DNA from 3 places in the Bradyrhizobium sp. IC4059 genome. Region 2 is predicted to be linked to each of the others. Evidence: predicted binding sites of a transcription regulator. Region 2 holds the regulator's gene; each other region holds the start of a gene.

Region 1 (3,273 bases), on a different contig from region 2:
CGTCGACCACGGCAAAATCCGCGGCGTCGGCATCCTCGGTGATCTGAACCCGCACCGTTGCCCGCGCGGGATCGTCGGTGAAGGCGACATGCACACCGGCGGTCCAGAACAGCGAGGTGAGCTCGACCGATGTGTCGCCCAACGCGATGCAGGGATGCGACACCGATCCGATCTCGGCGCGGGCGAACACCGCAGCCGCCAACAGGGGAACAGCCGAGGCCAGGAACTTGAAACGCAACATGACGCTCTACTCGCTAGGCCCCGGGAACTCACAACCGAAACGCGTCGGGCCTTATGGTTTGCAGAGCGTAAAGGAAAGTCGTTACCGCCGGGTTGATGCGCGGAATGATCAAGCCAGCTGGCGCACATCCTCCGCGAGTGCGCGGTACGACAGCGCTTCGGCGAGGTGCAGCCGGCCGATCTTGTCGGCATGGTCGAGGTCGGCCAGCGTTCGCGCCACCCGCAGCACGCGGTGATAGCCGCGCGCCGACAGGCGCATGGTCTCCGCGGCGTCGCGCAGCAGCTTGGCGCCTTGCGCATCCGGCTTTGCGATCTCCTCCAGCACGGAGGCGGGGGCTTCAGCATTGGTGCGGACATGGGGCAGGCCTGCATCCGCATAGCGCGCCAGCTGGATGTCGCGCGCCGCCGCCACGCGGGCGGCGACCTCGGCCGATCCTTCCGACGGCGGCGGCAGGATCAGGTCGGCGGCCGTCACCGCCGGCACCTCGATGCGCAGATCGATGCGGTCCATCAGCGGACCGGAGATGCGCGCCTGGTAATCGCCGGTGCAGCGGTCGATGCGGCCGCGCTTGCAGGCATAGCCGGGCTCAAACGCATTGCCGCAGCGGCAGGGATTCATCGCCGCGACCAGCATGAAGCGGGCAGGGTAGGTGACGCGATGATTGGCGCGCGACACCGCGACCTCGCCGTTCTCCAGCGGCTGGCGCAGCGAATCCAGCACGCGCGGATCGAACTCCGGCAATTCGTCGAGGAACAGCACGCCCTGATGTGCCAGCGAGATCTCGCCGGGCTTGGCGCGCGCGCCGCCGCCGGTGAGCGCGGCCATGCTGGCGGAATGGTGCGGCGAGCGGAACGGGCGCCGCGCCGTCAGCGCGCCGCCTTCGATCTCGCCGGCGACCGAGGCGATCATGGAGACCTCGAGCAGCTCGCTCGGTGACAGCGGCGGCAGGATCGAGGGCAGGCGCGCGGCCAGCATCGATTTGCCCGCGCCCGGCGCGCCGATCATGAGCAGGTGGTGCCCGCCGGCGGCCGCGATCTCCAGCGCGCGCTTGGCGCTTTCCTGGCCCTTGATGTCGCGCAGGTCGAGCGTCGATGCGGCGGCCTCATGCACCTTCGGCGTCGGCCGCGACAGCACCTGGGTGCCCTTGAAATGGTTGGCGATCTGGATCAGCGAGTGTGCGGCAATGATCTGGATGTCCGGGCTCGCCCACGCCGCTTCAGAGCCGCAGGACGCCGGGCAGATCAGACCTTCCTCGCGCATATTGGCGCCGATCGCGGCGGGAAGGACGCCGGCCACCGGCGCGATCGAGCCGTCGAGGCCGAGCTCGCCGAGCACGGTGAAGCCGGTCAGCGCATCCGGCGGGATGGCGCCGATCGCGGCCATCAGCCCGAGCGCGATCGGCAGGTCGTAATGGCTGCCCTCCTTCGGGAGGTCCGCCGGAGCCAGATTGACGATGATCCGCCGCGCCGGAAGCGCCAGCCCCGAGGCGATCAGCGCCGAGCGCACCCGCTCGCGCGCCTCCGACACCGCCTTGTCCGGCAGGCCGACGATGGCAAAGGCCGGCAGGCCGGGCGCGACCTGCACCTGCACGTCGACCGCACGGGCCTCGATCCCCTCAAAGGCGACGGTAGAAACCCGCTGAACCATGCCGAACCAGCCTGCCCATTGCTGCAATTAGGGGTAGCAGAGCGCGGCCGTTTCCGCAAGAACAATACGGGAACAATCGCTTGGCGGCCGGTCAAATCCTAACCAATCGTAAACGCAGCCCAGACACTACGTCTCGAATGCCGCCTTCTCTCCTCAGCACATTCCAACGAATGTCCGCTACTCCTAGGGCTGCGGGATGGGCCGTGGTCTAACGGGTGAACAGTTCAAATGCTTGCAAATCGCCGGAGAAGCGAACGTCGGGTGTGCAGCCGCCTCGCCAAGATCCATTTTGGCGCGGGCTCGCTGCCGCGGGATTGCACGATCACGGACATTTCGGATGGCGGCGTGAAAGTGGTGGCGGAATTTCTGGAAGTGCCGCCGCAATTCACCATCATCTTCGCGCCTGATTATTCCCGCCAATGCCGCCTGCGCTGGCGCATCGGCTGCGAATTCGGCGCCGAGTTCGTCGACTGAACCTCAACAGGCGCGCCTCCTTAACGGGACTTTAGCGTTAATGGGTAAGCATCTCTGATCAGTTGCCGAGTGATCAGAGTATGCCCAAGCGTTCGTTCCTCGCCTTATCCCCGGCGGGATATCTGTGTTCCGCCGTCCTGATCCTCGCCCTCGGCGGCTGTCAGACGGCCGGCATCGACGACGTCACCGGTGCGCTCGGCGGCAAGCGGGAGTCCGCCGCCAAGCTTGACGGCAAGTCCGACAGCAAGGCCGACCCCACGCCGGAGATGGACGCACTTCGCGAGCGTTATCGCGCCAAGCCGAGCGATCCCGCCATTGCTCTCGAATACGGCAAGGCGCTGCGTGGCAGCGGCCAGCGCGCGCAGGCGGTCGCAGTGCTGGAGCAGGCCGTGCTCGCCCGTCCCGGCAACAAGGCGCTGCTCGCCGGCTACGGCCGCGCCCTCGCCGACAACGGCAATTTCCAGCAGGCCTTCGACGTCCTCGGCCGGGCGCATTCGCCCGAGGATCCCGATTGGCGCATCCTGTCGGCGCAAGGGGCTGTGCTCGATCAGCTCGGCCGCAACGAGGAAGCCCAGCAATATTACGCCGCGGCGTTGAAGATCGTGCCGAACGAGCCGACCGTGCTGTCCAATCTCGGCCTGTCCTACATGCTGCAAAATAATCTCTCGAAGGCCGAACAGGTGCTCGGCCGCGCCCATCAGCGCAATCAGAACGATGCGCGGGTCCGCGCCAATCTGGCGCTCGTGCTGGGATTGCAGGGTCGCGAGGCCGAGGCCGAAATCCTCGTCAAGGCAGATCTGCCGCCGGACCAGGGCGCGGCCAAGGTCGCGGCGCTGAAGCAGCTGCTGGCGAAAAAGCAGCAGCGGGCGGACAGGTAGTCCGCCCTAGAGCATGATCCGGACCCGAAGGGC
Region 2 (3,273 bases):
GCCGCAAGATGACCGGGATCGACTTCCTCAGCCTCCTCTCCGGCGTCGCTCAACGCCAACATGGCGCGTGCAATCTCGTCCTGGCTATCCGCAGGAAGCCGCCGCACGGCCTTCAGCGCCTTTTCGAGCAGTTCTGTCATTGGCAGAAGATAAGCCGGGTCGAGACCAAAAGGAAGTGTGGTTCCTGGCTGGCAAGGGAGGCCTTTTGCTTCAGCTCCTCCGCTCGGCTAGAACTTGCCGACCCAGTCCTGATTTGTTGCGGAGTTCGCCCGTGGCCCTGATGCCGGTTTCTGACGCGCTTGCTGCGGTGTTGGCCGGCGTCGAGCCGCTGGCTGAACAGATGGTTTGCCTCGACGAGGCCTACCATCGTGTGCTCGCCCGCGATGTCGCGGCGCGGCGCACGCAGCCGCCGGAGGCGATGTCGGCGATGGACGGCTATGCCGTGCGCACGGCCGACGCGGCAAACGATTCGAGGTTGACCGTCGTCGGCGAGGTCGCGGCGGGCCGGCCGCTCGCGGGAAGCGTCGGCCCCGGCGAAGCCGTGCGGATCTTCACCGGCGGCGTCGTTCCCGACGGCGCCGATGCCGTCGTGATCCAGGAGGACACGGCTGCCGACGGCAAACATGTGACGATCAAGGAAGCCGCCATTTTCGGCCGGCACATCCGCCCTGCAGGCGTCGACTTCCGCGAAGGCGACGTGCTGCTGCGCAAGGGAATCCGCCTCACCGAGCGCGATCTCGCCCTTGCCGCCGGAATGAATCATCCGCATCTCGCCATCATCCGCCGCCCGAGGGTTGCCGTTCTCGCCACCGGCGACGAGCTCGTGATGCCGGGCACCACGCCTGGTCGCGGCCAGATCGTCTATTCCAACGGCTATGCCCTGCATGCGCTCGCCCGCAGCGAGGGCGCCGAGACCATCGACCTCGGAATTGCCGCCGATACACTGGAGGCGACGTCCGCCGGCATCCGCCGCGCGCGCGAGAGCGGCGCCGACATCCTGATCACGACCGGCGGTGCCTCGGTCGGCGACCACGACCTGATCCAGCAGGCGCTCAAGGGCGAAGGCATCGCGATGGCGTTCTGGAAGATCGCGATCCGGCCGGGCAAGCCGATGATGCACGGTCGGATAGGCGCGATGCGCGTGATTGGCCTGCCCGGCAATCCCGTGTCGTCCTACGTGTGCGCCTTCCTGTTCATGGTCCCCTTGATTCGCGCCCTGTCGGGCCGTTCAGCGATTCATCATCGGCGCGAGCGCGCCGTGCTGGGCCGCGATCTCGCCGCCAACGACCAGCGCGAGGACTATCTGCGTGCGCGGCTGGAGGAGCGCGACGACGGCACGCGCGTCGCCCTTCCGGTCAGCCATCAGGACTCCTCCCTTCTTGCGAATCTCGCTGCGGCACAGGTACTTCTGGTGCGCGCACCGTTCGCGCCGAAGGCCGAGGCCGGCACGCCTTGCGAGGTGCTCCGGCTGCCCGTCTGAGCCGCCCAGCCACACGCATTCCGCGAGCTTGGCCGCGTTCACCATAAATTAAGCAGTTGCGGAACACATATCGAACATATAGTGTCCGTTCATGATTTGTTTCGAGGATGTAGCGGCTTAGTGCCGGCTTCATCGTGTCGGAATCGAACGACATCAACCGGGGGACTTTGGTCGAGATGTTGACGCGCAAACAATACGAGCTTCTGCGATTCATCAGCGAACGTCTGAAGGAAAGCGGCGTGCCGCCGTCCTTCGACGAGATGAAGGATGCGCTCGACCTGCGCTCGAAGTCAGGCATCCATCGCCTGATCACTGCGCTCGAGGAGCGCGGCTTCATTCGCCGCCTGCCCAACCGCGCCCGTGCCATCGAGGTGATCAAGCTGCCCGAGCTCCAGGCCGCCGCCGGCAATCGCCGTGGCTTCACCCCGAGCGTGATCGAGGGCAATCTCGGCAAGGTGCGCGCGAGCTCCAGCCCGCCTGCGGACGAGGGCGAGCGCCCCGTCGCGGTGCCCGTGATGGGCCGCATCGCCGCCGGCACGCCGATCGAGGCGCTGCAGACCCGCAGCCATACCATCAGCGTGCCGCCGGACATGCTCGGCTCGGGCGAGCACTACGCGCTCGAAGTGCGCGGCGATTCGATGGTCGAGGCCGGCATCCTCGACGGCGACATGGCGCTGATCCAGCGCAACGAGACCGCAAATACCGGCGACATCGTGGTGGCATTGATCGACGACGAGGAGGCCACGCTCAAGCGCTTCCGCCGCCGCGGCGCCTCGATCGCGCTCGAGCCCGCCAATGCCGCCTACGAGGTCCGCATTCTTCCGCCGAACCGCGTGAAGATCCAGGGCAAGCTGATCGGGCTTTACCGGAAGTACTGATACGGGAAACATCAAGCGCCGCGCGCGTTTCGATCGGCATCGGCGATCCAGGATCGGAGCGGATACTTGTCCGCTCCGGCTGGACGGTTTCTCTGGTTCTGCGCCGGCTGTCCGGTCCATCTTCCCGCGCGACATTCCCCCGCGCAGGCGCGCAGCCATTTCTGCTTCGCCGGTAGAGTTGTGCCGGCAGTGCTGATAGCTCCGGCCGAATGCAAGGACGCGAGGTTTGTTCCTATCGAATCCGGGAAAGATAATGTGATCGCGCGCTGCGGACGCGAGCCGCAGATTTGCCCATAACCGAGCAGAGCGTTGTATGCTTCCACTCTGATAGAGGCCTGCGCCTCGAAAGAGACGCGGGTCGCTATCCCAGCATGAGGAGCACCCGATGTGTGACTACAGCCTGCATGCCGTCGCGACGCGCCCCGCCGAAGTCGGCGAGACGATCGTCACGACAACCTTCCGCGGCACCTCGACGCGCGGTTTCGCTTCCGAAGCCGATCCCTCCGTCGCGGTCTGTCTGCTGCCGGGGACGGAGCTCGCTTTCGCCGACAACGTCCGCTACGACAACCGCTGGATCTGGACGCGCACCGTGAACTCTCGCGTCGGCAAGTTCGGCAAGATCGACCCGCACATTCCCGATCGCCATCATGACGCGATCGAATTCCCCGACGGCAAATACGTGCTGGTGACGCAGCTCGTCGAAGGCCAGCGCGCGACCGTGCTGCAATTGCCGGTGACGCAGCCAGCCCCCGAGCGCGAGCACAAGCCGCAGATCGTCGCCGACACGCGGCCCACGATCACGCGCCTGCCGATCGGCTGACGCCCTTCGGCCGACAGGCCGAGCCCGGGATTGAAATTGCCGTCGCCGGCTGAGGCCGGCGAGCCCGGTGAGTTTGTGTTTCAGGACATTCGATC
Region 3 (3,273 bases), on a different contig from region 2:
CTGCCATTGCCAGATTCCGGGAATCGCCGTCTTGGCGATGGTGAACTCGACGCCCCTGTGATTCATGGTCACCTCCCACGATTCACCCTCATGCCTGCAAACATGTCGGTCGTCGCAATATTCCGCAGAAAGCAAAATGTCGCCCACGGCCTCCGTGGTTCTCCGACCATGAACAAAGTTCCTGGAGCCCGGACGCGATGCGTTCGGCAGGCCGCGGTTCCAACCTGCGGCGCCGGATCCGCTTTAGGTTAACGGCATGTGCCTTGCTTGCCGATCACGGGCAAGCAACCATGGGCGCCTCATGCTCGGCATTCCCCGCCGCTACTCGCATTTCGTCTTCGGCATCATCCAGTCCGGGCTGACCTCGCTGATCGCGGCGGGGATCGCCAGCTTTCCCGCCGGCAGCCCGATGCTCTTCGTGCGGCACTGGATGGCGTCCTGGCTGATCGCATGGGCTGCGATGCTGCCGGTCGTGCTGCTGGCGGCGCCCGCGATCCGCGCCTTCTCGCTGCGCCTGACCCAGGAGGAGCGGGAGCCCCGCGCCGGCCGGTAGCCGGGCGAGCTAGCCGGCTGGCTGACGAAAGCAGGCGCGCGAGGCCGCAGACTGGCCCCGTACCGGTCCCAATTTCGACATCCGTCCGCACCACTGCGGACACACCCGTCGGCAAGATTTTATCCGTTCGGCGCAGCCATGGGGGAAACGTGGCGCGCCGGAAACGGGGTGGCATCATATGGATAACGTAGAGCGGTCATTCGCCGCCGCGACGGCGGCTGGCTTCGTCGTGCTGGTGATAGGTCTGGTTCTGCTGGCGGTGCTCTAGCAGGCGCTGCTGCAGACGGAACTGACGTGCTGGGCCGTCCCATCGACGGCGCCGGCCCGCCTTGCCTCTCAAAAGTGGCAAAACAACCCCATGCACAGTAGGGGTCCTGGCGATTTCATCGCTTCGCCAATGGGTTGCTGGTAGTATTCAGCTACCTACTGCATCCGCGGTTGCGGCGCCCCGACCGGCGATGCCGATCGGAGGTTCCGGCCAAGGAACAGAGCGGAGTGCCGCATCGCGGGCGGGCCTGGCCCGCTCCGGACGGCGGTCCTGGCAGTGCCTAATGAACCTTGATCTCGTTCAGCGGCAGACGGAGCTCGGCGGCGCGCTCTTCGCGGTCCTTCTTGCGGAACTCGTTTTCCTTGCGCTCGAACTTCACCATCTCCTCGTGGGCGGCGTCCAGCAGCGGCTTTCGCCTCAGCGTATCGTGCTGCGTGTCGTTGTTCGTCATGACCAGAGATCCCCAAAAGTTGCGGTCCCATCCCCACAGAAGGCCCGAGACCGCGAAAAGGTTCGGTGCCGTAGGATTACGGAAACATGACGGCGCCCAGTCGCGCGTCGTTGATCCCGGTCATGGTCGCTTCGAGGAACCCGGCGTAGGCGGCTATTCCGGCGGCTGCAGCCCCGGCGATTTGACCCAATCGTTCAGATGATTGGCAACGTCGGCCTGGCGCGCCTTCTTGAGCAGCGCGTCCCGCTCCGGCCCGGGAGGTAGCTTGGACGCCTGCTCGCGGACCTGCTTCACCCATGCCGACAGCCGGTCCTGAAGGGTCAGTTGCTGCTTGAAACGTCGTCGCTTCAACATGGCGCGCTCTTTCCGTGCGAGGAGGCGGGAGCGCGAGGTCAGCGTTCTCATCACCGATAGTGGCCAGGGTCCGCGCGGTGATGATGCATTAGGATCCAGAAGTGGATCCGCGTCTGTTCAGTTGTGCACGCAGTGCGGACGGCGTGACGATCCAGCATGGCCGGTTCGACCAGCTCCGTTGTCTCCTGGTCCAGTCAGAAAGACAAAATCCGCAAAAGAACATATTGCGAACGTAGAACAAATGGGGTACATTGCTTTTATCGCCGAGCTGCCTCGCAACCGTTTGTCCCTCACGCGAATCCTCGCCATAAGGAGCACGACCCAATGTCCGCAACTGCCCTGCGTATCGTCGAAGGATCCTCCATGGACAAGAGTAAAGCTCTGGCTGCCGCGCTCTCTCAGATCGAGCGCCAGTTCGGCAAGGGCTCTGTGATGAAGCTCGGCAAGAACGACCGCTCCATGGACATCGAGGCGGTGTCCTCCGGCTCGCTCGGGCTCGATATCGCGCTCGGCATCGGCGGCCTGCCCAAGGGGCGCATCGTCGAGATCTACGGGCCGGAATCGTCCGGCAAGACCACGCTGGCGCTGCATACGGTGGCGGAAGCGCAGAAGAAGGGTGGCATCTGCGCCTTCATCGATGCCGAGCACGCGCTCGATCCGGTCTATGCCCGCAAGCTCGGCGTCAACATCGACGAGCTCCTGATCTCGCAGCCCGACACCGGCGAGCAGGCGCTGGAGATCTGCGACACCCTGGTGCGCTCGGGCGCGGTCGATGTTCTCGTGGTCGATTCGGTGGCGGCGCTGGTGCCGAAGGCCGAGCTCGAGGGCGAGATGGGCGATGCGCTGCCGGGACTTCAAGCACGGTTGATGAGCCAGGCGCTGCGCAAGCTCACGGCCTCCATCAACAAATCCAACACGATGGTGATCTTCATCAACCAGATCCGCATGAAGATCGGTGTGATGTACGGCTCGCCGGAAACCACCACCGGCGGCAATGCGCTGAAATTCTACGCCTCCGTCCGCCTCGACATCCGCCGCATCGGCGCGATCAAGGAGCGCGACGAGGTGGTCGGCAACACCACGCGCGTCAAGGTGGTCAAGAACAAGCTGGCCCCGCCGTTCAAGCAGGTCGAGTTCGACATCATGTACGGCGAGGGCGTCTCCAAGATGGGCGAGATCCTCGATCTCGGCGTCAAGGCCGGCATCGTCGAGAAGTCCGGCGCCTGGTTCTCCTATGACAGCCAGCGCCTCGGCCAGGGCCGCGAGAACGCCAAGGCGTTTCTGAAGGGCAACCCCGACATCACCGCCAAGATCGAGACCGCGATCCGCCAGAATTCCGGCCTGATCGCCGAGCAGATTCTCGCCGGCACGCCGGAGCGCGACGCCGACGGCGAGGAGCCGGCGGACGAGTAAGACCTAACGCGAAAATTTTTCGCGAGGAGCGGGCACTGAGGACGTTGAGTTGCCGACGTCTTCGGTGCCCGTTTCGTGTTGCGTGAGGGCGCGTCGACGATGAAGCGTGTGATTCTGACTAGTTCGTCCGGCGTTGGTCTCACCTATGCCGGTCGTGCTGACATGGTCGTCCCGTTGATCTTTCGGTTCGTTTGGGGGCCGTTGCCTACGTCGCACCACCTCGAGGACTATCTT

Evidence for each region. The regulator LexA, encoded in region 2, represses DNA repair genes until DNA is damaged. The targets are predictions, from matches to a motif close to TGTTCNNNNTGTGTTCNG.
Region 1: the regulator LexA is predicted to act here: its motif matches at 1,946-1,963, upstream of I6F12_RS27990 (YifB family Mg chelatase-like AAA ATPase).
Region 3: the regulator LexA is predicted to act here: its motif matches at 1,842-1,859, upstream of recA (recombinase RecA).

What each region holds. Positions count from the first base shown of each region.
Region 1 is NZ_JADYVH010000010.1:174,648-177,920, reverse strand. Features, by position in the region: gene I6F12_RS27995 (hypothetical protein) at 1-241, opposite strand, end outside; gene I6F12_RS27990 (YifB family Mg chelatase-like AAA ATPase) at 350-1,888, opposite strand; gene I6F12_RS27985 (PilZ domain-containing protein) at 2,117-2,362, shown strand; gene I6F12_RS27980 (tetratricopeptide repeat protein) at 2,443-3,240, shown strand.
Region 2 is NZ_JADYVH010000005.1:172,443-175,715, forward strand. Features, by position in the region: gene I6F12_RS17380 (hypothetical protein) at 1-140, opposite strand, end outside; gene glp (gephyrin-like molybdotransferase Glp) at 272-1,480, shown strand; gene lexA (transcriptional repressor LexA) at 1,657-2,358, shown strand; gene I6F12_RS17395 (hypothetical protein) at 2,744-3,178, shown strand.
Region 3 is NZ_JADYVH010000006.1:66,121-69,393, forward strand. Features, by position in the region: gene I6F12_RS19525 (hypothetical protein) at 1-66, opposite strand, end outside; gene I6F12_RS19530 (DUF2798 domain-containing protein) at 302-553, shown strand; gene I6F12_RS19535 (hypothetical protein) at 1,102-1,272, opposite strand; gene I6F12_RS19540 (hypothetical protein) at 1,426-1,626, opposite strand; gene recA (recombinase RecA) at 1,951-3,039, shown strand.